4 regions of the Natronosporangium hydrolyticum genome follow, and region 4 is predicted to be linked to each of the others. Evidence: riboswitches for the same ligand, from Rfam matches in the RefSeq annotation. Region 4 holds a riboswitch; each other region holds the start of a gene.

What was found. Region 4 has a riboswitch for cobalamin ahead of JQS43_RS01530 (ABC transporter substrate-binding protein). Riboswitches for the same ligand answer to the same signal wherever they lie in the genome.
Region 1: it holds a riboswitch for cobalamin, as region 4 does, so the genes downstream of both, JQS43_RS21190 (ribonucleoside-diphosphate reductase subunit alpha) here and JQS43_RS01530 (ABC transporter substrate-binding protein) in region 4, are expected to answer to the same signal.
Region 2: it holds a riboswitch for cobalamin, as region 4 does, so the genes downstream of both, metE (5-methyltetrahydropteroyltriglutamate--homocysteine S-methyltransferase) here and JQS43_RS01530 (ABC transporter substrate-binding protein) in region 4, are expected to answer to the same signal.
Region 3: it holds a riboswitch for cobalamin, as region 4 does, so the genes downstream of both, JQS43_RS10780 (ABC transporter substrate-binding protein) here and JQS43_RS01530 (ABC transporter substrate-binding protein) in region 4, are expected to answer to the same signal.

Annotation. Positions count from the first base shown of each region.
Region 1 is NZ_CP070499.1:4,737,120-4,744,863, reverse strand. It holds gene JQS43_RS21225 (ATP-binding cassette domain-containing protein) at 1-892, opposite strand, end outside; gene JQS43_RS21220 (MerR family transcriptional regulator) at 1,025-1,399, shown strand; gene JQS43_RS21215 (acyl-ACP desaturase) at 1,437-2,390, opposite strand; gene JQS43_RS21210 (lysophospholipid acyltransferase family protein) at 2,466-3,197, opposite strand; gene JQS43_RS21205 (RidA family protein) at 3,319-3,789, opposite strand; gene JQS43_RS21200 (helix-turn-helix transcriptional regulator) at 3,851-4,834, shown strand; gene JQS43_RS21195 (TrmH family RNA methyltransferase) at 4,863-5,702, opposite strand; cobalamin riboswitch at 5,897-6,103, shown strand; gene JQS43_RS21190 (ribonucleoside-diphosphate reductase subunit alpha) at 6,110-7,744, shown strand, end outside.
Region 2 is NZ_CP070499.1:4,728,618-4,736,361, forward strand. It holds gene JQS43_RS21160 (hypothetical protein) at 1-606, shown strand, start outside; gene JQS43_RS21165 (heavy metal translocating P-type ATPase) at 635-2,929, shown strand; gene JQS43_RS21170 (hypothetical protein) at 3,199-3,570, shown strand; gene JQS43_RS21175 (roadblock/LC7 domain-containing protein) at 3,582-3,998, shown strand; gene metE (5-methyltetrahydropteroyltriglutamate--homocysteine S-methyltransferase) at 4,007-6,253, opposite strand; cobalamin riboswitch at 6,376-6,587, opposite strand; gene JQS43_RS21185 (ribonucleotide-diphosphate reductase subunit beta) at 6,656-7,633, opposite strand; gene JQS43_RS21190 (ribonucleoside-diphosphate reductase subunit alpha) at 7,687-7,744, opposite strand, start outside.
Region 3 is NZ_CP070499.1:2,432,354-2,440,097, reverse strand. It holds gene JQS43_RS10785 (BNR-4 repeat-containing protein) at 1-1,308, opposite strand, end outside; cobalamin riboswitch at 1,472-1,663, shown strand; gene JQS43_RS10780 (ABC transporter substrate-binding protein) at 1,693-2,760, shown strand; gene JQS43_RS10775 (FecCD family ABC transporter permease) at 2,772-3,866, shown strand; gene JQS43_RS10770 (FecCD family ABC transporter permease) at 3,863-4,918, shown strand; gene JQS43_RS10765 (ABC transporter ATP-binding protein) at 4,915-5,748, shown strand; gene JQS43_RS10760 (sulfotransferase family protein) at 5,783-6,391, shown strand; gene JQS43_RS10755 (ABC transporter permease) at 6,976-7,744, opposite strand, start outside.
Region 4 is NZ_CP070499.1:311,796-319,539, reverse strand. It holds gene JQS43_RS01555 (2-hydroxyacid dehydrogenase) at 1-658, opposite strand, end outside; gene JQS43_RS26230 (DUF3263 domain-containing protein) at 668-1,033, opposite strand; gene JQS43_RS01545 (ABC transporter permease subunit) at 943-1,971, opposite strand; gene JQS43_RS01540 (ATP-binding cassette domain-containing protein) at 1,971-2,966, opposite strand; gene JQS43_RS01535 (ATP-binding protein) at 3,071-4,477, opposite strand; cobalamin riboswitch at 4,527-4,677, shown strand; gene JQS43_RS01530 (ABC transporter substrate-binding protein) at 4,769-5,668, shown strand; gene JQS43_RS01525 (FecCD family ABC transporter permease) at 5,725-6,753, shown strand; gene JQS43_RS01520 (ABC transporter ATP-binding protein) at 6,750-7,544, shown strand; gene JQS43_RS01515 (DeoR/GlpR family DNA-binding transcription regulator) at 7,552-7,744, shown strand, end outside.

The DNA.
Region 1 (7,744 bases), 1.3 Mb from region 4:
CGAATGCCGCCACGTCGATGGCGGCGTCCTGCAGCGCGCGCAGCGCCTCCGCGGCCCGGTCGCTGTGATCCAGCTGGATGGTGACGGCGGCTAGGTCGGTCTCCCGGGTGACCTCGACGCCGCAGGCTCGGCCCAGGAGCTCGGCGGCCTCCTCGCGGCGGGTTGGGTCGCCCACTCGTACCCGTAGGGCGCCGGAGCCGACCTGGGCCTTCAGCTGACCAGGAGTGCCCTCGGCGATGACCTTGCCGTGGTCGATGACGGCGATCCGATTGGCCAACTGGTCGGCCTCTTCGAGGTACTGGGTGGTCAGCAGGATCGTGGTGCCGCCGTCGACCAGCGTGCGGATGATGTCCCAGACCTGGTTCCGGCTGCGCGGGTCGATGCCGGTGGTCGGCTCGTCCAGAAACATCAGTTCGGGGGTCACGATCAGCGAGCCGGCGATGTCGAGGCGGCGGCGCATGCCCCCGGAGTACTTCTTCACCTGGCGGCTCGCGGCGTCGGTCAGTCCGAAGGCATCCAGCAGCTCCAGCCCTCGCGAGCGGGCCGCTTTGGGGCGGTGGCCGAGCAGGCGCCCCAGCAGGATGAGGTTCTCGATGCCGGTCAGGTCCTCATCCAGCGAGGCGAACTGGCCGGTCAGCGCGATCTTGTCGCGGATGGTCTTGGACTCGGTGTAGACGTCGTGACCCAGGACGCTGGCCTCGCCGCCGTCGGGCCGCAGCAGGGTGGCCAACATCCGGATCGCGGTGGTCTTTCCGGCGCCGTTGGGGCCGAGGACCCCGTAGATCCCGCCGCGGGAGATGGTGAGGTCGACGCCGTCGACGGCGGTCGTCTCACCGAATCTCTTGACCAGTCCGCGGGTCTGTACGGCCGGGGTGTCGGATCGCGTTGTCATAGGTTCCTTTCGCGCGGGTCCATGCGGGGCATGCCCCCACGCTGAAGGTTGAACCTATGTTGAAGTCAAGGCGGCGCTGGCGTAGCGTAACGATCTATGGCGCTTACCACATCACCACCGGCGTACGGGGCCGTGACCACCGTCGAGGGGTTCACGGTCGGCGAGGTCGCTACCGAGAGCGGTGTCGCGCCGTCTGCGGTGCGGTTCTACGAGAAGCACGGCGTAGTCAACGCGGTGCGCACCAACGGCAACCAGCGCCGGTTCGATGAGTCTGCGGCCTGCCGCATCCAGGTCGCCAAGCTCGCGAAGCGCGTCGGACTGACCGTGCGGGAGATCGCCGACCTGTTCGCCGACCTCCCGCCCGATCCTGGGTACGACGACTGGGGTCGCCTCGCCGACCAGCTCATCAGCCAGGCCGAGCAGCGCGTCGCCGACCTCAGAGCCCAGCTTGACGCGCTAGGGACGGAAGCCAAGCTCTGCGAACTCGGCGCCAATCTCGACGATTGAAAGGCGCCCGCCGCCGGGGTCGACGAGGTGCGGTCGGTCAGAGGGCCGGCGTGGCGGTGCCGCGGGCGGCGTTGCGGGCACGGGTGGTCTCCCGGCGTTCCACGAACCGGTCAGCGGTCTGGTCGAGTTGGGCGACGAAGTCCGCCAGCTCTTCCCGGGCCTTCTCCCCGGCCGCGGACAGCCCGTCGCGTTCGAAGATTCTCAGTTGCCGCAGGATCGGCGTGACCACCTCGTCATGGTGTAGGCGCAGGTCGTAGATCCCGGCCATGGCGATCTGGGCCGATTTGCGGCCGAAGTTCTCGATCGTGTGGCCGGGCATCTGGAACCCGGCCACCACCTGGTTGACCGCCTGCATCGCGGCGTTGGGGGCCAGGTCGAACGCCGCGCCCAGCAGATTGCGGTAGAACAGCATGTGCAGGTTCTCGTCGGCGGCGATCTTCGCCAGCATCTGGTCACAGATCGGGTCGCCGCTGATCCGACCGGTGTTGCGGTGCGCCACTCGGGTCGCCAGCTCCTGGAAGGACACGTACGCCACCGATTCGATGACGCCGCCGTTGTCGTTGGCGAAACCCTCCGCCATGTGCGCCATCCGGGCCTGCTCCAGCGCGACCGGGTCCACCGCCCGGGTGGCGTGCAGGTAGTCGCGGATGGCGATCCCGTGCCTGCCCTCCTCGGCGGTCCACCGGTGCACCCAGGTGCCCCACGCCCCGTCGCGACCGAAGATGGTGGCGATCTCATGGTGGTAGCTGGGCAGGTTGTCCTCGGTCAGCAGGTTGACGATCAACGAGGTACGGGCGACCTCTGGCAGCGTGGACTGGCTCGGATCCCACGCCTGCCCACCGAGTACGCCATCGAAGTCGGTCCCCTGGCTCCACGGCACGTACTCGTGAGGGAACCACTCTTTGGCTGTCGACAGGTGCCGGTTGAGGTTGGTCTCCACGACCGGCTCAAGCTCGTGCAGCAACGCGATGGTGTCGGTGGGTTCAGTCATCGTCACATGGTTTCCTTCCGCGCCGGTTTCTAGCTACGGTACCGTAACCTACGGTCCCGTAGTTTCCCGGCCTGGTCAAGCCCCTTCTTCCTCACCGGCCAGCTCCGATGGGGCAGGCGCAGTCCCGCCTAGATGCGCGGGCAGCCACCAGCGGTCGTCGGGGCCGGCCGGTGAGTCCGGGTAGTCGCGTTGGGCCCGGTCCAGCAGCGCCGACATCCGGTTATGCAACTCCGCGCCGACCTCGGTCTGGTTGTCCCGTCGAGCCGGGCGCAGCGGTTCACCGACCACGATCGAGATCGGCGTATGCCGGCGGGTGAGGGTCCGTGGCCGCCCCTTGGTCCACAGCCGCTGCGTGCCCCACACCGCCATCGGCACCAGCGGCACCCCGGCCGACGCTGCCATCCGGCTGGCGCCGCTCTTGTGCTCCTTTACCGTGAACGACTGGCTGATCGTGGCCTCCGGGAACACACCCACCACCTCCCCGGCGGTGAGCGCCGCCAACGCCGCCCGGTAGGAGCTGAGCCCCGCCTCCCGGTCGACCGGAATGTGATGCATCCCGCGCATCAGCGGCCCGCCGATCCGGTGCGCGAAGATCTCCTGCTTGGCCATGAAGCGCACCAGCCGCCGGGACGGCCGAGCCGCCAACCCGCAGAAGATGAAGTCAAGGTAGCTGACGTGGTTGCTGGCCAGCACGGCCCCGCCGGTGGCCGGGATGTGCTCCGCGCCCTCGATGGTGATGCGTAGGTCCAGGAGCCGGAACATGGTTCGAGCCAGCGCGATGACCGGTGGGTACACGAGATCGGACATCTGGTCACCGTAGTGGGCGCGGCGCCGGCCGGGAAGGGCGCCAGCCTGCGTCACACGGGCGCAGCTGCTCGACCCTGCCCCGGCCGGGCCTGCCGCAGGTGGGTGCGGCCGCGAGGCGGCGTCAGGCGACCGCGGTGCCCTCCACCTCGACCAGCAGGGTGGGGATCGCCAACCGGTTCACCCCGAGCATCGTGGTGGCGGGTGCCACCCCGGCGGCGCCCAACCGCCCCGCCAGCACGCCGTAGTGCTGGAAGAGCAGGTCGACGTCGGTGGTGTAGACGTTGAGCCGGACGAGGTTGGCGAGGGACATCCCGGCTTCGTCGAGCACCGCCTCCAGGTTGTCGAGGGTCAGCGCCAACTGCGCCGCCAGGTCACCGGCGTGCTGTGGCTCGCCGTCGCCGCTCATGGCGGTCTGCCCGGCGCAGTAGAGGGTGCGGGTGTGCCCGGCGACGAGCTCGCCCTGGTGGTAACCCAGCTCCTTCGACCACGGCCACGGGTTGACCGCCGTCCGCGCCACCGTCAGGTCAGCTTCCTTCGATTCGTTGCCATTACGTCCGTCTACCGGCTCGGTGGCTGCCATCTTTGTCGTCATGGCGGTAAGCCTGCCAACAAATCACGACACCTCCTGTCGTGTATCCCGATACAATTTCGCGGTGCGAGCCGATCGGTTGGTGTCGATAGTGTTGCTGCTGCGCCAGCGCGGTCGGCTGACCGCGACGGCGCTCGCCCGGGAGCTGGAGGTCTCCACCCGCACCGTGTCGCGGGACATCGAGGCGCTCTCCGCCGCCGGCGTCCCGGTCTATGCCGAACGCGGCCGGCGTGGCGGATTCGCGCTGTTGCCCGACTTTCGGACCGACCTCACCGGCCTGACCGAGGAGGAGGCGCTCGCGCTGCTGGTCGCCGGGGCGCGCCGCGGCGCGCAGGCGTTCGGTCTGGGCTCGGCGCTCGCTTCGGCCATGCTCAAGGTGGTCGACGCGCTGCCCGAAACGTATCGAACCGCCGCGGCCGGCGCCGCCGAACGATTGCTCATCGACCCGGAGACCGACCTCCTCTCCCGCCGGCTGGACCCGGAGGAGGTGCCCGACACCGCCATGGTCGAGGTCCGTCGGGCAGTGCTCGCCGGGCACAAGCTACGCATCCACTACGCGGCCGCCGGCAAAACTCCACAGTGGCGTACGGTGGACCCGGTGGGCCTGGTCACCGTACGCGGCCACGGCTACCTGTTGGCCACGAGAGCCGGCGCGGACCGTACCTACCGGTTGTCGCGAATCTTCTCCGCAACGGCGCTCTCCGAACCCGCCCAGCGGCCGGACCGGGTCGAACTTGATCAGATATGGCGAGAACGCAGCACCCGGTTTCGGGCCGGCGGTGACCAGGTCGCTGTGCTGGTGCGGCTGGATCCGGCACGGCGAGCGGAGCTGGTCGCCACCGCGCTAACCGTCGCCGCCGAGGCGACCGACCCAGATGGCTGGCTGCGGCTGGAAGTGACCTTCCAGGACGCCCGACACGCGCGATGGGCGCTGTGGCAGCTCGCCACGGGCGCGGAGGCCCTGACCCCACAATGGTTGCGCTCCGAGCTGCGGGACCGGGCCGCCGCGATCGCCGCCCGCTACACGGTTTCGCCGGCGACTGGGTAGCAGGTCTGGCCGGCAGTGCCCGGGGCGGCTACTGCGGTGACCGCTGTCGCGCGGCTTCGTAGAGCATGACCGAGGCCGCGGTGGCGGCGTTGAGTGAACTGGCGGCGCCGACCATCGGGATCCGGAGCGAGATGTCGCAGGCCTCCCGCCAGCCGGCGCTGAGCCCGGTCGTCTCATTGCCGACCAGCACCATGGTCGGCCGGGTGAAGTCGTACCGGGCGGCCGGCAGCTCACCGTGCTCGTCCGTCCCGACCAGTCGCAGGTCGACGCCGTCGGCGCGGATCGCCGCGACCCATTCGTGCACCAGGCGGGGGGAGGCCACCCGGACCGCCGGCACGGCGAAGAGCGATCCGGTGCTGGCCCGGACCGACTGGGGGTCGTAGACATCGGCGGCGTGGCCGGTGATGATGACACCGCTGGCGCCGAACGCGTCCGCGGTTCGGATCACCGCCCCGATGTTGCCCGGACTGGTGGGCCGGTCAAACAGCACCACCAGCATCTCCGAGCTGGTCGGGATGCGGGCGAGGTCGTCGTCGGGCAGCGCCACCACCGCGAGCAACTCGGGCGCGGCGTCGGTCTTGCCGCCCAGCTCGAGCATCAGCTCGCCGGCGACCGCCACTGTGGTCGCGGACACCGTCGCGCGGGTGTCGTGTGCCCAGGCCGACAGGCGGACATCGGCGTTGTACAGCAGTTCGCGGATCTGCCACCCGTGCTGGAGCGCCATGGTGATCGGCCGTACCCCCTGGACCAGGAACGCGCCGCTGCGTTGCCGCTTGCCCCGGTTGGTCAGCAGCGCCTCCCACTGCTGGAAGCGGGCGCTCCGGGTGGTGACCCGGGGAGTGTCAGCTGCGGCCCGCGGTCGCGGCATGGTGAGCCACCTCCTTGGCAACCTCGGTGCGAGTGGTACGCGAACTGCGAGAGTCCGAGAGTCTACTGACCCACGGGTGCCGACGGCTACGCACCACGGCCGCCGGCCCGGGTTCCGCGGGGGTACGCCGACCGTGGTGGTGACCACACGACGACACATCATCTGGTGGTGGACGTGGGGCATGATCCCCATATATTGTGTTGGCCGCAGCTGGTTCGGCCGTCTCCGCGGGAGGGTCGAGGTAAGAGGGAACCCGGTGGGAGTCCGGGACTGCCCCGCAGCGGTGAGTGGGAACGACCGCCGTCATCGACGCACTGGGTTCGACGACCTGGGAAGCGACGGCTAGTAGGAGCGAGCAGCGCGCCCACGAGTCCGAAGACCTGCCAGTGCGCCGTACGCGAGTCCGTGTGCGGCGGTCGGAGGCCGCGCGGGACGGCCGACGCCAGCAAGCCGGGCCCAGCGGCAGCGCGGCCGGCGGCGTCCTCCTGCGCGTTCGACGGCCATCGGCCGAGGTAGACGAGGAGGAGCGGGTGACGGTGACCCAGGCGAGAGCGACATCCGATGAGGTAGCGGATGTCGAGGCGATGGTCCGTGAGTGGCAACGGTGGGTGGGCGATCTGGACGACGTGGACGCCCAACGGGTCGCCACCAAGACGATCAGCGGCCTCCCTGCTGGCGCGGGCATCGCCGAGCGGGACAGATTGGCGATCCAGACGGCGGCCGGGTTGATCGGCGAGGAGCCGCAGTATTCGCGGCTGGCGGCGCGGCTGCTGGCGGCCCAGGTCGCCGAGGAGGTCCGGGGGCAGGAGATCGGCAGCTTTAGCGACTCCATCGCCACCGGCCATGCCGAGGGGCTGATCGGCGACGATACGGCGGCGTTCGTGGCGCGGCACGCCGATATGCTCGACGACGCGATAGACCCCGCGGGGGATCTACGGTTCGAATACTTCGGGCTACGAACGGTGGCGGACCGGTATCTGCTGCGGCATCCGCGGTCGCGGCTGGTGGTGGAGACTCCGCAGTACTGGCTGCTGCGGGTGGCCTGCGGATTGTCGACCCGCCCCGATGAGGCGATCGGCTTCTACCGGCTGATGTCCTCATTGGCGTACCTGCCGAGTTCGCCGACGTTGTTCAACTCCGGGACCCGGCATACCCAGATGTCCTCGTGTTTCCTGGTTGATTCCCCGCGCGACGAGCTGGATTCGATCTACGATCGTTACCAGCAGGTCGCGCGGTTGTCGAAGTTCGCCGGCGGGATCGGCATCGCCTGGTCGCGGGTGCGGGGCCGGGGCGCCCTGATCCGGGGGACCAACGGCGCCTCGAACGGTATCGTCCCGTTCCTGAAGACGCTGGACGCCAGCGTGGCAGCGGTAAACCAGGGTGGCCGGCGCAAGGGCGCCGCCTGCGTCTACCTGGAGCCGTGGCATCCGGACATCGAGGAGTTTCTGGAGCTGCGGGACAACACCGGGGAGGACGCCCGGCGTACCCATAACCTCAACCTGGCCAACTGGATCCCGGATGAGTTCATGCGTCGGGTCGAGGCCGATGAACAGTGGTCGCTGATCGACCCATCCGACGCGCCGGAGCTGCCGGATCTGTGGGGTGAGGAGTTCGATGACGCGTACCGGGTCGCGGAGAAGAGCGCGGTGCGTACGGTCCGGGCGCGGGATCTGTTCGGGCGGATGATGCGGACGTTGGCCCAGACCGGAAACGGCTGGATGACCTTCAAAGACCCGTCGAACCGGCTGTCCAATCAGACTGGTTCCACCGGCGACACTATCCACCTCTCGAACCTGTGTACCGAGATCCTGCAGGTCAACTCCGACCGCGAGACCGCGGTCTGTAACCTCGGCTCGATCAATCTGGGCGCCCACGTCACCGCCGACGGGGTCGACTGGGAGAAGCTGCGGGCGACGGTGCGGACCGCGGTGGTGTTCCTGGACCGGGTGATCGACATCAACTACTACCCGTCCGAGCAGGCGGCGGCCTCGAACCCGCGGTGGCGGCCGGTCGGACTCGGCCTGATGGGGTTGCAGGACGCG
Region 2 (7,744 bases), 1.3 Mb from region 4:
GAGACCGCCCACGAGCAGGAGCTGCACCTGATCGTGGTACGGCAGGACGGGGCCCACTTCCAGCACGTCCACCCGGCACGGGACGCCGCCGGCGAGTGGCACATCCCGTGGCGGTGGGAGGCGGCCGGCGCCTACCGGGTCTTCGCCGACTTCGTGCCCGCCGCCACCGGCGAGAACCTGACTCTCTCCAGCACCCTGCAGGTCGCCGGCGAGGTGACCCCCGACCCAGCTGCCGGCGAAGCAGCCACCGACACCGTCGGAGGCTTCGAGATCGACCTCGACGGTGCCCTCACCGCCGGCGGCCCGGCCACGCTCACCGCGACGGTGACCCGCGACGGCGCCCCGGTCACCGACCTTGAGCCGTACCTGGGGGCCTACGGCCACCTGGTCGCGCTACGCCAGGGCGACCTCGGCTACCTACACGTCCACCCGCACCACGACGACCACACCGCGGCCGGCGGTCACACATCCGACCACGATCACACCGGCGGACCAGAGATCGTCTTCGAGGCGACCGCGCCCACCCCCGGCCGGTACCTGCTCTACCTCGACTTCCAGGTCGACGGTGAGGTCCACACCGCCCACTTCGTCGTCGACGCCCCGTGACCCGCCGCGTCAGCCAGAGGAGCCACCGATGAGCAGCCCTGCGACCGAACGCAGCCCCGGCGCCGACCCGGGCAACGCCCACGTCGACCTGCGGGTCGGCGGCATGACCTGCGCCTCGTGCGCCATGCGGATCGAGAAGAAACTCAACAAGCTCGACGGGGTACGCGCCAGCGTCAACTACGCCACCGAGAAGGCGAGCGTCACCGGGCCGGCCGACCTGGACCCGCAGCAGCTGATCTCGGTGGTCGAGCAGCTCGGCTACACCGCCACGCTGCCTCCCCCGCCCCGGACCGGCGCCGAAACCAGCGACGGCGCTGCGGCAGGCGGCGGCGAGTCGGCCGAAGAGGCCGAGCTGCGGACGCTCCGGTACCGCCTCACCTGGGCCGCCGCGCTGGCGGTGCCGGTGATCGCCATGGCGATGGTGCCGGCGTTCCAGTTCGACTACTGGGGGTTCGCCTCCCTAGTACTCGCCGCCCCGGTCGTGGTCTGGGCCGGTTGGCCATTCCACCGCGCTGCCTGGGCGAACCTCCGGCACGGCGCCGCCACCATGGACACACTCATCTCGGTCGGCACCACCGCCGCGCTGCTCTGGTCGATCGTCGCGCTGTTCTTCGGAACCGCCGGCGAACCCGGTGTCGTCCACCCGTTCTCGCTGACTATCTCCCGCAGCGACGGCCTCGGCCACATCTACCTGGAGGTCGCCGCCGGGGTGATCGCGTTCGTCCTCGCCGGCCGCTACTTCGAGAAGCGTTCGAAACGGCAGGCCGGCGCCGCCCTTCGGGCCCTGCTGGAGCTCGGCGCCAAAGAGGTCGCGGTGCTGCGGGACGGCGTCGAACACCGGGTCGACGTGGCGGAGCTCGCGGTCGGCGACGCCTTCGTCGTCCGCCCCGGCGAGAAGATCGCCACCGACGGCGTGATCGTCTCCGGCACCTCGGCGGTCGACACCTCGATGCTCACCGGCGAGTCGGTGCCGGTCGAGGTGGGCGAAGGCGACCCGGTCACCGGGGCGACCGTCAACGCCGGCGGCCGGCTGGTGGTCCGGGCCACCCGGGTCGGCGCCGACACGCAACTGGCGCAGATGGCCACGCTGGTCGAGCAGGCGCAGTCCGGCAAGGCCGAGGTGCAGCGGCTAGCCGACCGGATCTCGGCGGTCTTCGTGCCGATCGCCATCGCGATCGCGGTCGCCGCGTTGGGCGCCTGGCTCGGGGCCGGCTTCCCGATCAGCGCCGCGTTCACCGCCGCCGTCGCCGTCCTGATCATCGCCTGCCCGTGCGCGCTCGGCCTCGCCACCCCGACCGCGCTGCTGGTCGGCACCGGCCGCGGCGCCCAACTGGGCATCCTGATCAAAGGGCCGGAGGTGCTGGAGTCCACCCGCCGGATCGACACGGTGGTGCTGGACAAGACCGGCACGGTCACCACCGGCGCGATGACGCTGGTCGACGCGGTCCCGGCCCAGGGCACCTCCCGCACCGACCTGCTGCGGCTGGCCGGGGCGCTGGAGGCCGCCTCCGAACACCCGATCGCCCGGGCGGTCGCGCAGGCCGCCGCCGCGGCGGTCGGTCCACTGCCGACCCCGGAGTCGTTCCAGAACATCGAAGGCAACGGGGTACGCGGCGTGGTCGACGGAACCCCCGTGCTGGTCGGCCGGGACACCCTCCTGGCCGACGAAGCCCACCCGCTCGACGCCGAACTACGCCGCGCCAAGCAGGCGGCGCAGGCGGAGGGCAAGACCGTGGTGGTGGCCGGGTGGGGCGGCCACGCCCGGGGTCTGCTGATCGTCGCCGACCAGCTCAAACCCACCAGCGCCGAGGCGGTCAGCCAACTCCGGCGGCTCGGTCTCACCCCGGTGCTGCTCACCGGCGACAACCAGACCGTGGCCACGCAGATCGCCGCCGAGGTGGGGATCGAGCAGGTGATCGCCGAAGTGCTGCCGACCGACAAGGCCGACGTGGTCCGGCGGCTGCAGGCCGAGGGGAAGGTCGTCGCCATGGTCGGCGACGGGATCAACGACGCCCCGGCGTTGGCCCAGGCCGACCTCGGGCTGGCGATGGGCACCGGCACCGATGTCGCGATCGAAGCCGCCGATTTGACGTTGGTCCGCGGCGATCTCCGCGCCGCCGCCGACGCCATCCGGCTCTCCCGCCGCACCCTCGGCACCATCAAGGGCAACCTCTTCTGGGCGTTCGCCTACAACACCGCGGCCATCCCGCTGGCCGCCTTCGGCCTGCTCAACCCGATGATCGCCGGCGCCGCGATGGCGTTCTCCAGCGTCTTCGTGGTCAGCAACAGCCTGCGCCTCCGCACCTTCTCCCCCCAGCGTTGATCATGGACCTAGGTACATGGTCGGGGCTGATTTCTGCCCCAAACCCCATGGTCAACTAGCGGGGGGCACGTCGGGGGCACGTCAGGCTGCAGCCGGCCAACCCGGCGGAGTAACCGAGACTCGCCCGATCGGCTCGACGCAACGCGATGCTCGGCCTATGCCGCAGCCCGGTTGGCTCGCTAACCTTCGAGGTGCACGGGGCACCAGGCGACGGCGTGCCACCGAGAGCTGTGGCGAGCCACCACAGCGTTACGACTAGGGGTGTTGGCATGACTACGATCGACTCAGCCCTCAAGGACGCGATGAGCATCGAGGGCGCCATCGGCGCTGCCATTGTGGACTACACCAGCGGCATGACCCTGGGGGTCGCCGGTGGGTCCGCCGAACTGGACCTGTCGGTAGCAGCCGCCGGCAACACCGATGTCGTCCGCGCGAAGATCCGGGCCCTTGAGATGTTGCGGATGTCCGACGGCATCGAAGACATTCTGATTACTTTGGACACCCAGTACCACCTGATCCGGCCACTCTCCGCCCGCAGCGGGTCCGGCCTCTTCCTCTACCTCGCGCTACACCGCACCCGCGCCAACCTGGGGCTGGCCCGACACCTGCTACGACAGATCGAAGCCTCGATCGAGGTTTAGGGAGGGCGACCGTGCCCGGTCACCACGATGCGGCATCCGCCGCCAACGGCCCGCACACCGAGCTCGCGGCGCTTCGGCAGGCGGTCAATGGCGTGGTCGGCTCGGTCATCACCGGCGTCGACGGCCTGCTCCTCCTCCATGACCTGGCCGACGGCACCGAACCGCACGATCTCGCCGCCCTCGCCGCCGCCACCTTCGGCCTGGGACGGCAGACCGCCCTGGCGCTCCGGCACGGCCCGTTCCGGGAGTCCACCGTTCGCAGCCACCGTGGCTACTTCGCGGTCTACGCGATCAACGACCGGGCGCTGCTGGCGGTGCTCGGTGACAGCACGTTGAACGTTGCCCGGCTCCACCTTGAGGCACGGGAGGCCGCGGGCAGGCTCGCGAGCATGCTCGACGCACACATCGCGAGCCAGCCCCGGCTGTAGGTCGCCGCCTAGCTCCGCACCGCAGCCGCGGCAGCGGTCAGGCGCCGCAGCGACGCTTCGACCTCCGGGTAGCGACGAGTCTTCAACCCGCAGTCAGGATTCACCCACAGCCGCGACGCCGGAACCGCCGCCACCGCCAGCCGCAGCGCCGCCTCGAACTCCTGCTGCGGGGGCACCCTCGGGGAGTGGATATCCCACACCCCGGGGCCGACTCCCCGCGCGTACCCGATCGCCGCCAGATCGTCGAGAACCTCCATCTTCGAGCGGGAAGCCTCGATGCTGGTGACATCGGCGTCCAGCGCGTCGATCGCGTGGATCACCTCACCGAACTCCGAATAGCACAGATGGGTGTGGATCTGGGCGGAGTCATCGACGCCGCTGGTCGCCAACCGGAACGCCGATACCGCCCAGTCTACGTACGCCGGCTGGGAAGACCTGCGCAACGGTAGCAGCTCCCGTAGCGCAGGCTCGTCCACCTGGATCACCGTGATGCCGGCCGCCGCAAGGTCCCGGCACTCGTCCCGCAACGCCAGCGCCACCTGGTCGGCGGTCTCCGCGAGGGGCTGGTCGGTCCGCACGAACGACCAGGCCAGGATCGTGACCGGCCCGGTGAGCATGCCCTTGACCGGCCGATCAGTGAGCGACTGGGCGAAGCTGGACCACTCGACGGTCATCGGCGCCGGCCGGGCCACATCGCCGTAGATGATCGGCGGCCGGACACAGCGCGACCCGTACGACTGCACCCAGCCATGCTCGGTAGCGGCGAACCCGGCCAACTGCTCGCCGAAGTACTGCACCATGTCGTTGCGCTCCGGCTCGCCGTGCACCAGGACATCCAGGCCCAGGCGCTCCTGCAGCCGGATCACCTGCTCGATCTCGGCCCGCATCCGCTCGGCGTAGCTGGCGTCGTCAAGTTTGCCGGCCCGGTGGGCAGCCCGAGCCTTCCGCAGCTCCGGCGTCTGCGGGAACGAGCCGATGGTGGTGGTGGGTAGCGGCGGTAGCTGCAGTCGCGCCTGCTGAGCTGCGGCCCGGTCGGCGTAGGCACCGCGCTGCCGATCCGCCGGCTGCAGCGTGGCCAGCCGGGCCCGTACCCCGTCGTTGCGCCACTGCTCGGGTGACGGTGGCAGCGGAGCCGGCAGCTGCCCCACGCCCTCGGCCAGGGCTTGGCCGAGCTGCACCACCTCGTCGACCTTCTGCCGGGCGAACGCCAACCGCTCCCGCAGCTGCGGGTCGAGGCCCTGCTCCGCCGAGACATCCACCGGTACGTGCAGCAGCGAACACGAGGTCGAGACCGCGACCTGGTCGGCGATCGCGGCGACCGTGGCCGCGGTCGCCGCCGCCGCCCGCAGGTCGGTACGCCACACGTTGTGCCCGTCGACCAGGCCAGCCACGATCGTCGTACCCGGGCGGGGTGCCGCGGCGGCGAGTTGGTCCACTGTGGCTCGCCCGGCGATCAGATCCAGGCCCAGCGCCTCGATCGAGGTGTCGAGCAACGCCGGTAGGGCATCGTCGAGCTGCCCGAAGTAGGTCGCGACGAAGATCTTCGGCCGTCGGGACAGACCCGCGAGCCTGGTGTAAGCCCGGTGCAGCGCCACGATCTCGGCAGCGCTGCGGTCGGCGACGTATCCCGGCTCGTCGAGCTGCACCCACGCCACGCCCGCGTCGGCGAGCGCTGCCAGGATCTCTGCGTACACCTCGACCAGGTCGTCGAGCCGGTCGAACGGGTTGGACCCGGGCACCGCCGGCTTGGCCAGGAGCAGGAAGGTAGCCGGACCGATCAGCGCCGGCCGGGTCGGGATCTCCAGCGCGGCCGCTTCGGCGTACTCGCGCAGCGCTTTGGCGGGGTCGGGGGTGAAGACCGTCTCCGGGCCGATCTCCGGGACCAGATAGTGATAGTTGGTAGCGAACCACTTGGTGAGTTCCAACGCCGGCTCGGCGTCGACGCCCCGGGCCATCGCAAAGTAGGTGTCCAGGTCGGACAAGCCCAGTCGGCGGAAGCGTTCCGGGATCGCCCCGACCGCGACGGCGGTGTCGAGCATGTGGTCGTAGTAGGAGAATGTGTTCGACGGGATCGAATCGAGTCCAGCGGCGGCCAACGCCTGCCACACGTCGGCGCGCAGCGACGCGCCTGTCCTTTCCAAGGCGTCGGCGTCGATGCTGCCCGCCCAGTATGCCTCGACCGCCTGCTTCAGCTCGCGGTTCGGGCCGATCCGCGGATAGCCGAGCACGGTGCTCTGGCCGAATGGGTTGCTCACAGCCGTTCCTTCCCTCGAAGTGCCCGGCGGACCCTCACGAAGGCGAGGGGGAAGGAGGGTACGGCGAGGTACCAGCGCTTCCGCCCTGGCCGTCCCGAGAGGCCGTCGGCGGCGCACACCGGTTGGTGCACGCGGTGCGGGCAGGTCTTCGGACTCGCGGGCGTGACCACTGATGGTCGCCTACTGGCCGTCGCTTCCCAGACCCAGGGGCCCAGTGCGTCTGACGGCGGTCGTTCCCGCTCACCGCTGCGGGGCAGTCCCGGATTTGCACCGGGTTCCCTCTTACGACGCCCCGCTGTCACAGCCGGGGCGAACCAGCACTGTCAGCCATCCTACAACGCCCCGGGCGCCGCCCCGGGGGTCCTGAGCGCCCGGGGCGGCTGTGACCTGGCCTTCTGCGGGCTAGAAATCGTCGTCGAAGCTGACCGACCCGGTGACGCCCACCTGGTAGGCCGAGACCCGACGTTCGAAGAAGTTGGACAGTTCCTGAACGTCCTGCAGCTCCATGAAGGCGAATGGGTTTCCACTGCCGTAGACCGGCTCGATGCCGAGGGCGGCCAACCGCCGGTCGGCCACGTGCTGGAGATACTCCCGCATGTCGGCCAACGACAGCCCGGAGACTCCCTGTTCGAGCAGGTCCGCCGCGAACTGGACCTCGCACTCCACCGCCTCGGACAGCATCTCGGTCACCCGGCGGCGCAGCTCGTCGTCGAACAGGTCCGGCTCCTCGGCCCGTACCGTGTCGACCACGTCGAAGGCGAAGGCCATGTGCATCGACTCGTCGCGGAAGACCCAGTTGGTGCCGGACGCCAGACCGTGCAGCATGCCCCGGGAGCGAAGGAAATAGACGTAGGCGAAGGCCCCATAGAAGAAGAGCCCTTCGATACAGGCCGCGAAGCAGATCAGGTTCAGCAGGAACGCTCGTCGATCTTCTCGGGTCCGCAACTCTCGAAGCTCGAAGACCGAGTCGATCCACTTAAAACAGAACTCTGCCTTGCGCGCGATCGACGGAATGTTCTCCACCGCCGCGAACGCCTCGAAGCGCTCCTGCTCATTGGGGACATAGGTGTCGAGGAGGTTTAGATAGAACTGGACATGCACCGCCTCCTCGAACAGCTGCCGGGAGAGGTACAGCCGCCCTTCCGGCGAGTTGATGTGCTGATACAGGTTCAGCACCAGGTTGTTCGCCACGATGGTGTCGCCGGTGGCGAAGAACGCCACCAGCCTGCTCACCAGATGCCGCTCAGCCGGCGACAGCTTCGCCAGGTCGGCGAGGTCGGAGTGCAGATCGACCTCCTCGACGGTCCAGGTGTTCTTGATCGCGTCCTTGAACCGGTCGAAGAAGTGCGGATACCGCATCGGACGCAGAGTCAGGTCCATCCCCGGATCGAGGAGCAGCTGCCGGTCGGCGGTACGAGGTTCCGGGATCGTGGTCACTGGCACGCCTCACAGGTCTCGGGGTTCTCCAGGGAGCAGGCTTCCGCGTCCGTC
Region 3 (7,744 bases), 2.1 Mb from region 4:
GAGCAGGACGACCTCGCAGCGGTAGTGCTGGGAGGCGGTCATTGCGCCGCGGAACCAGAGCAGCGGGACCCGCCCAGGGTCGCCCGGCGCCACGATCGGCCGCAGATTGTCAACATCGGACTTTTCAGTGATCGGCCGCCACCGCCAGGTCGCCCCGCCGTCCGAAGTGTAGGCGTGGAAAATTTCGTAGTGCGGCATGACACTGCCGTCGCGCGGATCGACCGGCGTGGAGACGTAGAGCGAGCCCAGGTCGTACGGGTCGATCGCCGCCAGACCGGTGTAGTCCTGTTCGTGCGGCAGCAGCCCGGGGCCGGCGTGGGCGAGCTGGTGGACCTCCCACTCGCCGCTCGGCGACATCCGGGCGTAGAAGAACCGCAGGTCCGGCACCGGACGCCAGCTGTCGAGCCCGGCCTCCGCCGAAGCCGGCGCGGCGCCGGCCCGGGCGGTCAGCACCGCGGCGACCGTGCCGTCGGCCGAGCGCCGGATGTCGGTGGTCCAGCAGTGGGTCATCCACTCACCACCCCATTGCGAGCTGCCCGCCAGCACGGTGGTGAGCTTCTCCTGCGACGGGGCGTCACCGGTCAGCGCCGTCTCGTCGACCACGCTGCCGTCGCTGCGGTAGAGCGCGCCACCCGCAACGTAACCGTGATATACACAGTTATCGAAATCACGCGGGTGGTGATCGGTGGTGACCAGGTCGATCCGGGCGCCGTCGGAGACGTAACGGGTGTAACCGTTGACGTAACCGACCTTCGGCCGGGTGAAGAGCTTCCCCGCGTAGGTCCAGGTGGCACCCTCATCGTCGGATACCAGCGCACACGGGTCGTCGTTGACGGCGCGCACGAAACAGTAGAGCCGACCGTCCAGCGCATGCAGGTTCGAGTAGGTGACGCCGCGGCCGCCGGTCAACTCGCTCCAGTCGAAGCTGCGTTCCGGGCCCCACCGGGTCGGGTCGCCGGGCTCGCTGATCCGCCACCGGGTCAGGTCGTCGGTCTTGTGCCGGGCATACACCGCCAGCCAGCGGCCGTCGCTGCGCCGCCACAGCGCCGGCACGTTGTGGTCGTCGGCCTCCAGCCGCTCATGCAGCACCACGATGGTGCTGGTGCCCGTCCGCAGGTCAACCACGGCCAACTCGACGTTGCCCGAACGGGCCTCGCCGCCCGGCCCGTCCCCGACCGCGATCGAACCGACGACCAGGGTCTGCGTCGCCGCGTCGACGAGCGCCCGCTCGTCCTGGAACCAGCACCAGGCGCCGTTGTCGTTGACGACGCTAGGGCGACCAGCCGATCCGACTTCTGACCCTTTCATGGTGACAGGTCCCTCTCATCCCGGTTGGCCGGCGAGGCTCGGCCGTCGTCTGCGGATACACGCTCGCACACCGGCGGGTCGGGCTCAACATCAGCACATGCATCGCGATCAGCACAGTCATCGCGGTGACACTCCTCGGCGTCGACTGACGGGCGAGTCCTTGATATGGTTCGCGGGCCGTGGTGCTCGGGAAGTTCGGTGAAGAAACCGGCGCGGCCCTCGCCACTGTGATCGGGACGTGACACGTCCGTTCCGCCCTCGCGGGTGGAGCCACTGGGACCAGCGGTCCTGGGAAGGCAGGGGTGTCACAGGTGGTCCCGTTAGCCAGGAGACCGGCCACGGCACGCTAGCACCCGTTCCACGAGGACCTGGAAAGGCGGGCTTATGGCCTCCCGTATCGGCACCCTGCAACCTTTTGCTGCTCGGCCCCTGCGCGCTGGCGCGGCCTTATCGGGTGCGGCAGCGCTGCTGCTCACCGGCTGCTCGGCGGCCGAGGCCGACGGCACCGACGGCGAAGCGCGCGTCCTGCTCGAAAACTGCGGCATCGAGGTCGCGGTCGACGGCCCGCCGGAGCGAGTCTACGCGGCATACCAGCCGGCCATTGAGGTCGCCCATGCGCTAGGCATCAGCGACCGGCTGGTCCAGACCGCCTTCCTCGACTCCGAGGTGCTGCCGGAGTACACCGACGCGCAGGCCGCCGCGGACTATGTGCCCTCGCTGCCCAGCCGCGACGGGCTACTGGCGACCGAGCCGGACTTCGTACTCTCCGGCTTCAACGGCGTCTTCGCCGAAGACAATCCAAACAGCTTCGGCACCCGGGGCCGGCTGGCTGAGCTGGGCATCCAGAGTTGGATCCTGAGCCCGTTGTGCCCCAGCGAAGACGGGCTCGCCGACGAGGCGATCGACCCGGCCACGGTACGAGTGGCGACGATCTACGACGACCTGCACGACCTGGGGACCCTCTTCGAGGTGACCGACCGGGCCGAGGAGGTCATCGCCGAACTGGAAGCGCGGGTGGCTGCGGTCGAGGAGCGGGTCGCGGACGCCCCCCGGCCCACGGTCGCGATCATCTCGCCGCAGGACGACGGCGGTTTCCGGGTGGCCGGCGGGATCGACTTCGGGACCCAGATCATCGAACACGCCGGCGGCGAGAACGCGTTCGCGGACCTGACCGAGCTGCGCAACAACAACATCGACATCGAAGAAATCATCAAGCGCGACCCGGATGTGATCCTGACCAGCGCATGCTGCGACGCCAGCTTGACCGACGCCGACGCGGAGCCGGACGTCGCCAAGCTCATGGAAAACCCGGCGCTCGCCGGGGTGACCGCGGTCGCCGAGGGCAACGTCCACCCGTTCCTTTTCGCCAACCGGTCCGCCGGCGTCCGGGCAGCGCACAGCATCGAACAGGTGGCCGCCCTGCTCCACCCAGAGCTGTTCACCGAGCAGTAGGGCAGCAGCGCGTGGCAGAGGCCACGGTGGCTCGTCGGGACGAGACCACCGCGCCGCAACAGCCACCACCGCCCCGCCGACCGGCCCAGGCACCGCGCGTACTGCTGCGCGGCGGCCTCGGCCGGGGCGCCGGGTTGGTGGTCGCCGCCCTGGTCCTCGGGGTCGTCAGCGTCCTCTCCGTCCTGGTCGGCAACTTCTCGGTGGGGTTCGCCGACGTGATCGCCGCCCTCGACGGGCCCGCTGAGAGCGACCTCGACCGGGTGGTCCGGCACGTCCGGATCCCCCGCACGGTCACCGGACTGCTCGTCGGTGCGGCGCTGGGGATCGCCGGCGCGGTGATGCAAGGGCTGACCCGCAATCCCCTGGCCGGCCCCGGCATCCTGGGGGTCAACGCCGGCTCGGCGCTGGCGGTCGTGCTGGCGATGGCGTTGCTGGGGGTCGCCACGGTCAGCGGCTACATCTGGTTCGCCTTCGTCGGCGCGGCGGTCGCGGCGGTCTTCGTCTACTTCCTCGGTTCGCTCGGCCACGGTGGCGCCACCCCGGTGAAGCTCGCCCTCGCCGGGGCGGCGTTCACCGCCCTGGTCGGGGCCGTGACCACCGCGATCACGCTGCTCGACGCCTCGACGCTGGACGACTTCCGGTTCTGGGTGGTCGGCTCACTCACCCGCGCCGGCGGTACCGACCTGGTGATCGTCACCCCGTTCATCGTGGCCGGTGCGGTCGCCGCTGTGGTGATCAGCCGCGCACTGAACGCGATCGCGCTCGGCGACGACATGGCGAGCAGCCTCGGCACCAAGCTGATGGCCGTACGAGCGGTGGGGGCGTTGTCGGTGGTGCTGCTGGCCGGGGCGGCCACCGCGGTCGCCGGGCCGGTCGGGTTCGTCGGACTGGTGATTCCGCATATCGCCCGGATGATCACCGGACCGGACTACCGCTGGCTACTGCCGTGGTGTGTGCTGCTGGGTCCGATCGTGCTGCTGCTGGCAGACGTGCTCGGCCGGGTGCTGGTGGCGCCGCAGCAGCTGCAGGTCGGCATCATCACCGCGCTGGCCGGGGCGCCGTTCTTCCTCTACTTGGTCCGCAACCGGAAGGTGCCGCAGCTGTGAGCAGACCGACCCGGGACGCGGTGCTGCTCCGCTCCCCCCGCGGCGGCGTCGCGCTCCGGCTGAGCCGCAGCTCCCTGCTGCTCGGCACGACCGCGTGGACCCTGGCCGCGTTGATCGCGGCCTGCTCGCTGACGCTGGGCGAGTACCCGATCAGCTTCACCGACGCGGTATCCATCCTCGGCGGTGGCGGGACCCTGATCGAACGGGACGTGGTGATCGGCGACCGGTTGCCGCGGGCGCTCACCGGCCTCGGGGTCGGCGCCGCGTTCGCCCTCTCCGGCGCGATCCTGCAACGGATCGCCGGCAACCCGCTGGTCAGCCCCGATGTGATCGGCATCAACTCGGGCGCGGCGCTGGGTGCGCTGATCGTGCTCACGGTGCTCGGCGGCAGCGGGCTCATGACCGTCGTCGGGGCGCTGGCCGGGGCGCTGCTCACCGCGGCGCTCATCCTCGCCATCGCGTACAAGCGGGGGCTCAATGGTTTCCGGCTGGTGCTGGTCGGCATCGGCGTCGCGGCGATGCTCGGATCGGGGATCTCGTTGCTGCTGATCCGGGCCGACATCTACCGGGCGTTGGTCGCGGCCGCCTGGCTCACCGGCAGCCTCGCCAACCGGACCACGCTGCACGTCACCGTCATCGGGCTGACCCTCGCCGTAGTGGTGCCGACGCTGCTCATCCTCGCCCGGCAGCTGCGGTTGCTCGAGCTCGGGGACGATCTGGCGCAGACGCTCTCCGGCCGGGCCGGTGGCGGTCGGACCCCGCTGTTGCTGGTGGCGGTCGTGCTGGCCGCCATGGCGACCGCGGCGGCCGGCCCGATCGGCTTCGTGGCGCTGGTGGCGCCCCAGATCACCCGACGGATCCTGGCCGAACGGCAGACCGGGCTGGCGGCGTCGGCCGCGGTCGGCGCGCTGATCGTGGTCAGCGCGGACCTGGCCGCCCGACTGCTGTTCAGCCCCACCGAGCTGCCGGTCGGGGTGCTCACCGCGATCCTCGGCGCACCGATGCTGCTCTACCTGCTCGCCCGGGCCAACCGAATAGGACACGCCGGATGACCATCTCCCCGCCGCACACCGCCTCCCCGTCACACCCCGTCCCCAGCCTCGCCGCCGACCAGCTCAGCCTCGGTTATCGGGACAAACTGGTCGTCGACGGCGTTTCGGTGACGCTGCCGCAGGGCCGCATCACCACCGTCGTCGGCGCCAACGGCTGCGGCAAGTCCACCCTGCTGCGTGGCCTCGCCCGGCTGCTGCGACCACAGTCGGGCCGGGTGCTGCTCGACGGCGCGGATCTCTCCACACTGCCCGCCCGGACCCTGGCCCGGCAGCTCGGCCTGCTGCCGCAGCAGCCGATCGCCCCGGACGGCATCACCGTCGCCGATCTGATCGGCCGGGGCCGGCATCCGCATCAGCGCTGGTTCCGGCAGTGGAGCACCGCCGACGACCAGGCGGTGGCGGCGGCGATGCAGGCAACCGGGGTCGCCCAGCTCTCCGAGCAACCGATCGACGAACTCTCCGGCGGGCAGCGGCAACGGGTGTGGATCGCGCTGGCGCTGGCGCAGGACCCAGAGATCATGCTGCTCGACGAGCCCACCACCTACCTGGATCTGGCGCACCAGATCGAGGTGTTGGAGCTGCTGGTGGCGCTGAACCGGCGGCTGGGCCGGACCATTGTGCTGGTGCTGCACGACATCAACATGGCCTGCCGCTACACCCACCATTTGATCGCGATGCGGGACGGGCAGATCACCGCCGAGGGCGCGCCCGCCGAGATCGTCACCGCCGAGCTGATCAAAGAGGTCTTCTCGGTCACCTGCACGGTGATCCCGGACCCGCTCGCCGGCACCCCGTTGATCCTGCCGCAGCCCGGGGTGCTGCCGGGTTGACCTATGAGGGCCGCCGCCGTGGCAAGATGATCACATGCCCCTTCAGATCATCGGTGCCGGCTGGGGCCGCACCGGAACCGCCTCCATGCGCGCCGCGCTGGAGCAGCTCGGCTACTCCTGCCACCACATGCTGGAGGTGATCGCCGAGCCGGCGCAGGCGGCGCTGTTCACCGAGGCCCTCGACGACCCGGACTTCGACTGGGAACGCATCTACCACCGCTACACCGCGACCATGGACTGGCCCGGTTCGGTCTTCTGGCGGGAGCTCGCCGCCGCCTACCCGCAGGCCAAGGTGCTGCTGACGGTACGGGATCCGGAGAAGTGGTACGACAGCTTCCGGTCCACCATCTACCAGGGCTGGCTGGACGGCGTCCGGGACCACCTGGGTGAGGGCTGGTTGGCGATGCGGCGACGCGTGCTGGTCGAGCGCTGCTTCGATGGCCGCCCCGAGGACCGCGAGCACGCCATCGCCGCGTACCTGCGGCACAACCAGCAGGTGCAAGCGGAGGTGCCGGCCGAGCGGCTGCTGGTATACAAGCCCGGCGAGGGCTGGCCGCGGCTCTGCGAGTTCCTCGGCGTACCCGAGCCGGCGGAGCCGTTCCCACACGTCAACGATCGCGCCGAGTTCATCGAACGAGGGTGATCGGGGCCCAGCTAGCTGGGTCAAGGTTGGGCAGCTCACGCCACTCCGCTTGATGATCTTGGCGGGTGAACGAATGGGTGGGGCCTCCGGTTGTTGCCTACGAGAGCTGCTAGCACAAACGGAGCAGCGCCGGTTGGCGCCATCTGTCCACCGCACCGCGCCTGGCCCCCGCACCGCGCCATCTAGCCACCCACCGCGCCGCCAGGCCCCCGCGCCGCCCCAACCGCACCTCCGTGGGGTCAGCGGTCACCGGCCAGCTTGGTGGGTTGAGTGGTGAGCCGTGCTGCCCGTCAATCCCCATAGTCCCGGCAATTCTGGCACCACTCAACCCACCAAGCGACGAGAGCGAGCGAACAACCAGCAGCGTGGTAGATGACTGGGCCGCGTCGAGCTAGGCGCACGGACCTGGCTCCTCGGTCGGTGCCCGGCCGGCGCCGGGTGATCAACTGCTCCGTTTGTGCTCGCAGCTCTCGTAGGCCACGCAACGGGGCCCTACCGGACCCGCGGCTGAAGCCGCCGACCACTGGGTTGACGAGCAGCGGGAACCGGACTCGTTCTGGGCCTTGCGGTCCACGCCGATTGCCTCAACCTTTGACGTAGGGTTGACCGCCGGCGGCCGGCGGCCGGACGTGGCCCACCAGGCCGGCTACCGCGATGATGGTGGCGATGTAGGGCAGCATGTTGAGGAACTGGCTCGGGATCGGGCTGCCGATCGTCCCCAGATAGACCGACAACGAGCGACTGAAGCCGAAGAAGAGCGCGGCGAGCAGCACCCCGACCGGGTGCCACCGGCCGAAGATCATCGCGGCCAGGGCGATGAAGCCCAGCCCGGAGGTCATGCCCTTGTTGAAGTTGGTGGTGGCGAGCAGCGTGAAGTAGGCCCCGCCCACCCCGGCGACCGCCCCGGCCAGCAACATGTTGCGGTAGCGCAGCAGGTTCACCCGGACGCCGACGGTGTCGGCCGCGGCTGGGTGCTCCCCCACCGCCCGGGTACGCAGCCCCCAACGGGTCCGGAACAGTCCGAAGTAGAGCAGCACCACCAGCGCCAGCGCCAGGTAGACGAAGATGTTGCCGCGGAAGAGCACCGGCCCTAGCAGCGGAATCTCCGACAGCCCCGGCACCTCCCAGGTCGGCACGCGGTCCGGCTGGTTGTAGCGGCTCGGGTCGCGCGCCATCAACTGTTCGAAGAGGAACCCAGTCAACCCGAGCGCGAAGACGATCAGCACCACCCCGACCACGATCTGGTCGACCAGGTACCGGATCGCGAGCAGGGCCAGTAGCCCCGCGATCAGCATCCCGGCCGCCGCTGCGGCGGCGATCCCGACCCAGACGCTTGCGGCGAGCGTGGCCACC
Region 4 (7,744 bases):
CCACCCCGCCCCGAGCCACATTCACCAGCAGCGCACCATCCGGCATCAGCCGCAGAAACTCAGCGTCGACTATGCCCCGGGTCTGCTCGGTCAACGGCACACAGATCACCACGACATCGGCCTGCGGCAGCAGCTCCGGCAACGCCGAGAACTCGGCCACTCCCTTACGCTCCCGCCGCGCCACCCGGGTCACCTGCACCTCGAACCCGTCGAGCCGCCGCTCCACCGCCGAGCCGATGCCGCCGTACCCGACGATGAGCACGGTCCGATCCGCCAACGACCGCCGCCGCTCGTGCCGCCACTGGCCGGCGTCCTGCCCGCGTACGAAATCCGGCACCCCCCGCAGCGACGCCAGCATCAGCGTCACCGCCAGCTCCGCGGTGCTGGCGTCGTGCAGCCGGCCCGCGTTGCACAGCGCCACCCCCTCCGGCAGGTACGGCAGGACGTGCTCGTACCCGGCGGTGAGGGTCTGCACCACCCGCAACTTGGGCAGCTGCCCGATCAGCTCCAGCGGACCCTGCTCGAAGGTGTACGGGGCGACGTAGAGCGACACCTCGTCCGCGGTCGGCGGCGGCTCGCCCGTCCCGTCGTACACGTCCACGCGCAGCGGCTCCGGCAGCTGCTCGACCAGGTCTTCGTATGGCACCCACACCCGCATGGGTGAAACCTACCGCGTGCGGGCTCGGGTGCGGGAAGAACGTAGCCGCCGGAGCCGACCCACCAGCACCGGATCGTGGGCCAGCGCGGCCGGCTCGTCCAGCAGCCGGTTGAGCAGTTGGTAGTAACGGGTGGCGGAGAGCCCGAAAGTGTCGCGGATCGCCTGCTCCTTGGCGCCGGCATGCCGCCACCATCTCCGTTCGAAGGCGAGGATCGCCCGTGCCTGCTCACCAAGCTCGGACTCACCCAGCTCAGGCCGGGAGGGGACGGTGGCGGTCATACCACTCAGGTTACGTCGCGGCGCCGCATCCGCCACAGCGCGGCGCCCAGCACCAGCGCTACCACGACCGCGATCCCGAGCCCGGAGAGCTGCCAGCCGATCTCGAGCGTGGGTTGGACGCAGGAGCCATCGTCGTCGAACCCGACGCAGCCGCCGCCCCAGTCGGTGATCAGCACCGATCCGTCAAGCCACGCCTGGAGATAGGTCGTCCACATCCACCGCTGCCAGAACTGCAGCTCCAACACCACACCTGCGACCATGCTGACGCCGGCGATCCCGACCACCACCGCCGCGGTCGCGGTCCCCAACGCCGCCGCGGTGTGCCGCCCCAGTGAGGCCAGGCTGAACCCGATCACGCCGGCGACGAGCACCAGCGCCAACGCGCGGAGACCACTCAGGCCCACTGATTGCCAAGCGCCGCTGGTCATGGTGTCGGTGACGCCGCGGAACATCGCGATCAGCCAGAACCCGCCGGTCCACAGCCCGCCAAGCAGAACCGTCAGCCCGGCCAGCACGCCGCCCAGCGCCACCAACTTCCCGCCCAGCACCGAGAGCCGGCGCGGCCGCCAGAGGAGCAGGTTCATCATGCCCCCGGTGCGCCACTCCGCGCCCACAAAGGAGGCACCGACGGTGAACGCAAACATGGCCATCATCACCGCGAACACCGTGATCATGCTTCCGAAGTCTTCCCGGAATTCGAAGGTCGGCGGCATGAACCAGTCGACCATCTGCTCCTCGGAGGCGTACCAATCGTGAATCTGCTCGCAGTCGTCCGGCCAGTTTCTCGGCCCTGCGTCGCCTGCTTCGGCGGCCTCCTCGCACTGGGCGATGTCCCGCTCGATCCACTCCTGCTGCTGCTCGAACTCCTCCGCCGCAGAAGCCTGCGCGCGGGCCAGCGCCTCCGGCCCGGGCGAGTAGTGGGTGCTGGCCATGACCACCGCCACAGTGGCGAACAACCCCAGCACCAGGATCAGCATCCAGAGCGCGAGGCGCCGTTTGAAGAGTCGTCGCAACTCCGCTCGGACCAGACTCATCAGTTCACCCCTTCGGTGGTAGCGGCAACCGCGACGGCCGGCGCCGGCTGGTCGACGTTTCGGGGCCGGCCCTCCGCGCCCACCCCGGTGAGCTCCAGGAACACCGACTCCAGGTCGACGGTGATCGGGGCCAACTCGGCGACGTACACCTCGTGTAGGGCCAGCGTGCGGGTGATCCAGGCCGGCCGCTCGACCGCGTGCACCAGCAGGTGGTCGGCGGCGAGGGTGACCGACGCCCCGGCCTGCCGCAGAATGTCGGCGGCTGCCTGGTGCTGCTCGATCGACTCGGTGCGGACGCGTACCTCGGCGGTGGCGTGCTCGGCCAGCACGTCCGAGACCGGCCCGGCGGCGACCCGCCGCCCGTTGGCGATGATCGTGACCGAGTCACAGATCTGCTGCACCTCGCCGAGGATGTGGCTGGAGAGCAGCACCGTCATCCCGTTGGCGGCGAGGTTGCGCAGCAGGTCGCGCATCTCCCGGATCCCGGCCGGGTCGAGCCCGTTCGCGGGCTCGTCGAGGATCAGCAGCTTCGGCTGCTTGAGCAGCGCAGAGGCGACGGCGAGCCGCTGCTTCATGCCGAGCGAGTAGGTCTTGACCCGGTCGCCTTCCCGGCCGGTCAGCCCGACCAGCTCCACCACCTCCGGCACCCGCGACTGCGGGACGTCGCCGGCGGTGGCGAGCAACGAGAGGGTGTCGTGGGCGGTGAAGTTGCCGAAGAAGTTCGGGCTCTCGACGATCGCCCCGACCTCTCGCGCCACCTCGGGCAACGCGCCCGGCACTGGCCGGCCGAGCAGCCGCAGTTCGCCGCCGTCGGCGGCGATCAGGCCCAGCAGGGTACGCAGCGTGGTGGTCTTGCCGGAGCCGTTCGGCCCCAGGAAGCCGTGGACTTCACCGGCCTCGACGGTCATGTCGAACCCGGCCACGGCGTGATGGGCTGAGCCTCGCCAGCGCCGATAGGTCTTCTGCAGGCCGCGTATCTCGATCACGGCGGTCATGAGGGTCCTTCCCGGTGGTGTGGCAACAACGAGGGAAGCATACTCGGTATGCATAACGAGTATGCGTCACCCGTTCAGCCAGCTGCCGCCGACCGGACCGCGGATCAACCGCCGAGCAACAGCACCACCATGGGGGCCGGCAGGACATCAACCTCGTCACCGAAGCGGGTCACCGACCGACTGGTGATCACCCCCGACCACCGGGAGGCGGCGAGCGTCTGGGCGTCCCGCCCGACCGCCGAGTCGGCGTACTTACTCTCGATCGCCACCCCACCCAGCCCCCTCCCCACAAAATCGATCTCAGTGCGGGTGCTGCTGCGGTGGTAGAGCACGGCGTCGTGGTCGGCCGGGTCACCCAACCCCGCAGTATCGGCACTGCGCAGCAGCGCCAACCCGACCTGTTGCTCCGCGAGCTGCGTATGGTCCGGCTCGGTGCCGTACCCCCGGAGGCCGGCCAGCCGCGCCAAGAGCGGATCGACGAAGTACCACTTCGACTGTGCCGACAGCTTCGGCGCAAGCTGGTGCTCAAGATGACACGGCCAGGTCAAGAAGCTCTCTGCGAGATCGGCCAGCCGTTGTCTGACGGTGCCGTGCGCTGAATCCAGGTCCCGCGCCAGGTCCGCCACGTTCACGGGCGACCCGATACCACGAGCGAGGCGGTCCAGCAGGAGAGCTGCCTGCGGGGCGGAGAATCTGGCTCGTTCGATCGCGTCTCCGTACACCACGTCCCACAGCGCATCCACGAGCGGAGCGGCAACGTCCCCGGTCTGGCGCCACGCACGCACCGCCTGGGGAAACCCGCCGACCCGTAGATAGCTCTCCCACAACCGGACCAATTCGGGCAAGAAAGGCAACAACTGGTCGACCTGGGCGCGAGCAATCGGGTCCCGCAGCCCCGCCGCGGGCAGTGCCGTGACCGCCGGAAGGCTCACCCCAGCGGCCGCGACGAAGTCACCGAATCGCATCGGCAACAGCGTCCGGTCGGTACGAGTCACCTCACCGCGTCGACCCGCCAACGCCTTCCGGACCTCGTGCAGTCGCGCGGCAGAAGAGCCGGTCAGCACGACGGTGTCGCGGGCGAATGTCGGATCGTTGTCCCGCAAGTACTTGAGGGCGTTAGGCCAGTCTCCCGACACGCTGCTGATCTCGTCGAGGAACCAGTACCTCGGCTCGATCACCCCACTCAAGAAGGTGTCCGCCGCGCTCGTGATCAAGGTACGGAGGTCGCTGGCCCGCCATCCGTCCACGGGCGCGTGCACGATCCGTCGGGGCTCGACTCCAGCCTCGATGAGATCCGCTATCGCATGCTTGATCTCAGTACTCTTCCCGGCACGACGCGGCCCACGGAGCAGATAGAGCCCGCCAACCTGCAGATCCCGCAACGCGCCCGACCGGTAGCGGAAGGGCGCCGTGGCAGCCTCTTGGAGCTGTAGATCACCCTCGACCCAGCCCGCAGAGCGCCACCACGGGTTGGTAGCGGCCAACTGGAGCTGTATGGATCCAGCCTTCATAAAAAGTATCCTTTTTACGTATGGACCTTTGCAAAAAGTATACATTATTTTCAAGATCACGCGTTTTTGTCCTCCTGGCGCGCTGGGCTAGGGTCAGAGCGGCCGCTACGCAGCGAAGCCGGTGCGACTCCGGCGCTGTCCCGCAACTGTGACGCCCGTCAGGGTGAAGCCAGGTCGCCTGCGGTAGTGGCCGCGGACCAGCGCTCTCGAGGAAGGGCGCCTCGCGACGGGCCGGATCGCTACCTCGGCCTCCCGTCGACAGAGGCCCTGCCTCGACCGACAGGAGGAACGATGCGATTCAAGCCACTACTGGCGCTCTCTGCGACGACCGGGCTGTTGCTAGCCGGCTGTGGAGCTGAATCCGAACCCGACGACTCCCCACCCCCGGAGAACGAGAACTTCCCGATCACTCTGGGTGACCTCACGCTTGACGAACAACCCACCCGTATCATCTCCCTCGCCCCTGCGGTGACCGAGATCCTGTTCGCGATCGACGCCGGCGATCAGGTAGTTGCGGTCGACGAGTTTTCCACCTACCCCCCGGAAGCACCCACAACGGACCTCTCCGGATTTACCCCCAATGTCGAGGCGATCGCGTCCTACGACCCTGACCTCGTCCTGATCTCCTACGACCCAGATGGGCTCAGTGACGGGCTGGATGCGATCGGGGTCCCGACCTACCTCGTCCCAGACGACGAACAGTCCATCGGGGGCATCTTTGAACAGATCACCGATGTCGGACTACTCACCGGCCACATCGACCAGGCGACCGAGCTGGTCGACCGGATGTCCGATGACCTAGCTGAACTGGTGTCTCAAGTGCCGCCCCGCGACGAGCCCCTGACGTATTACTTCGAGATCGATTCCGAGCGGTACACCTACACCTCGCACAGTTGGGTAGGCGAGCTGCTCAGCATGGCTCAGCTGGAGAACATAGCCGACGACGAGGCGGCGGTGACCCAACTCGGGGTGGAGTCGATCGTCGACGCCAACCCCGACCTGATCTTCCTCGCGAACACCGCGTACGGAGTGGACGCGGACGTGGTGACGCAGCGGGATGGTTGGGCAGACATCGAGGCGGTCCAGGCCGGGCAGATCGTCGAACTGGACAGCGACATCGCGTCCCGCTGGGGGCCGCGGATCGTGGACCTGCTGGAGACCGTGGTCGACGCGGTGACCCAGGTGCCGTAGTGCCGCCGCCCGAAGCTGCCCCGGCAACGGCCGGGGCAGCTTCCCCCAACCGACCGCTGCGACTGCTGTGGTGGACCCTGGCCGGGCTCGCCGCCGTGCTGGTCGCGGCGGTCGCCGGGCTCGCCTTCGGCGCCGTCCGGCTACCGCCGGTGGGGGTGGCGCTCGAAGTGCTCAACACCCTCCCCGGCATCTCTGTCGAGTCTGGACTCAACGAGCGGGAAGCCGCCATCGTCACCCAGATCCGGATGCCCCGGGTCGTCCTCGGCCTGCTGGTCGGAGCGATGCTGGCGCTCTCCGGCGGCGCCTACCAGGGGGCGTTCCGCAACCCGTTGGCCGAACCGTACCTGCTCGGGGTCGCCGCCGGCGCCGGCCTCGGCGTCACCATGGTGGTGGCCCTCCGCGGCGCCACCACCACCGGCAATCTGCCGGTCACCGTCCCGCTCGCGGCCTTCGTCGGGGCGCTCGGCGCCGTGGCGTTGACCTACCTGTTAGGGGTGGCCGGAGGGCGGGACCGGTCACCCGCGACCCTGATCCTGGCCGGGGTGGCCGTCTCCGCCTTCCTCGCCGCGCTCCAGACCTATCTGTTGCAGCGCCACATCGACGTGATCCGGGAGGTCTACTCCTGGCTGCTCGGCCGGCTCGCCGGCGCCACCTGGCACGACGTGCGGCTGCTGCTGCCGTACGCGGTGCTGGTGACGATCGTCATCCTGCTGCTGCGCCGGGAGCTCGACGTGCTGTCGGTCGGCGACGACGAGGCCGCCGGGCTCGGGCTGCACCCGCAGGCCACCCGCTACATCCTGCTCGCCGCCGCCTCGCTCGGCACCGCCGCGGCGGTCTCGGTCTCCGGGCTGATCGGCTTCGTCGGGATCATCGTGCCGCACATCGTCCGGCTGCTCGTCGGCTCCTCGTACCGGTTGATCCTGCCGCTGTCGATGCTGTTCGGCGGGGCGTTCCTGGCGCTGGCCGACCTGGCCGCCCGGACCGTGGACGCCCCCCGGGAGATCCCGATCGGGGTGGTGACCGCGTTCCTCGGCGCGCCGTTCTTCATCCTGGTCCTGCGCACCACCCGGCGGGTGTCGGTGTGAGCGCCGCCGCCGTCGACATCGCCGACCTGCGGGTGGCGTTGGAGAAGACGCCGATCCTGCACGGCGTGGACCTTACCGTGGCGGCCGGTGAATGGGTCACCGTGATCGGCCCGAACGGTGCCGGGAAGTCCACACTGTTGCGCGCGATCAGCGGCCTCACCCCGTACACCGGGGCGATCCGGCTCGCCGGCACCGAACTCGGAGCGCTGTCACGCCGCCGGCGGGCCCAGTTGGTCGCCACGGTGGCGCAGAGCCCGGTGGTGCCGCCCGGCATGCAGGTGCTCGACTATGTGCTACTCGGCCGGACCCCGTACATCCCGATGTTGGGCAGCGAATCGGCCACGGATGTGGCCGCTGCCCATGCGGTCCTCGACCGGCTGGACCTGGCCGGTTTCGCCGGCCGGCCGCTGGCCACCCTCTCCGGCGGTGAACGGCAGCGGGTCTTCCTCGCCCGGGCGCTGGCGCAGGAGCCGACGGTGCTGCTGCTCGACGAGCCCACCAGCGCCCTCGACATCGGCCACCAGCAGGATGTCCTGGAGTTAGTGGATGAGCTGCGGCGACGCGACGGGCTCACGGTGGTCGCGACCATGCACGACCTCTCGATCGCAGGGGAGTACGCCGACCGGCTAGTCCTGCTCGCCGAGGGGCTGGTGGCGGCGGACGGGCCACCCGGCTCGGTGCTGACCGAGCAGCTGCTGGCGACGCACTACCGCGCCCGGGTCCGGGTCCTTCCGGGTGAACACGGTCCACTCGTGGTGCCGGTCCGCGTCGCCGGCCCGCCCCCGGGATGATGGCAGGGTGGACCGGTACGCGCGCTGGAACGCGCTGGTGGAGTTGTTGTCGCAGCGCGGGCAGCTGACGGTGGCGGAGGCGGCGGAGGCGCTGCGGGTCTCCGAGGCGACCATCCGCCGGGACTTCGAGCAGCTCGCCGAACAACAGTTGATCACGAGGACCCGGGGTGGGGCAGCGGCCAACGGCGTCGCCTACGACC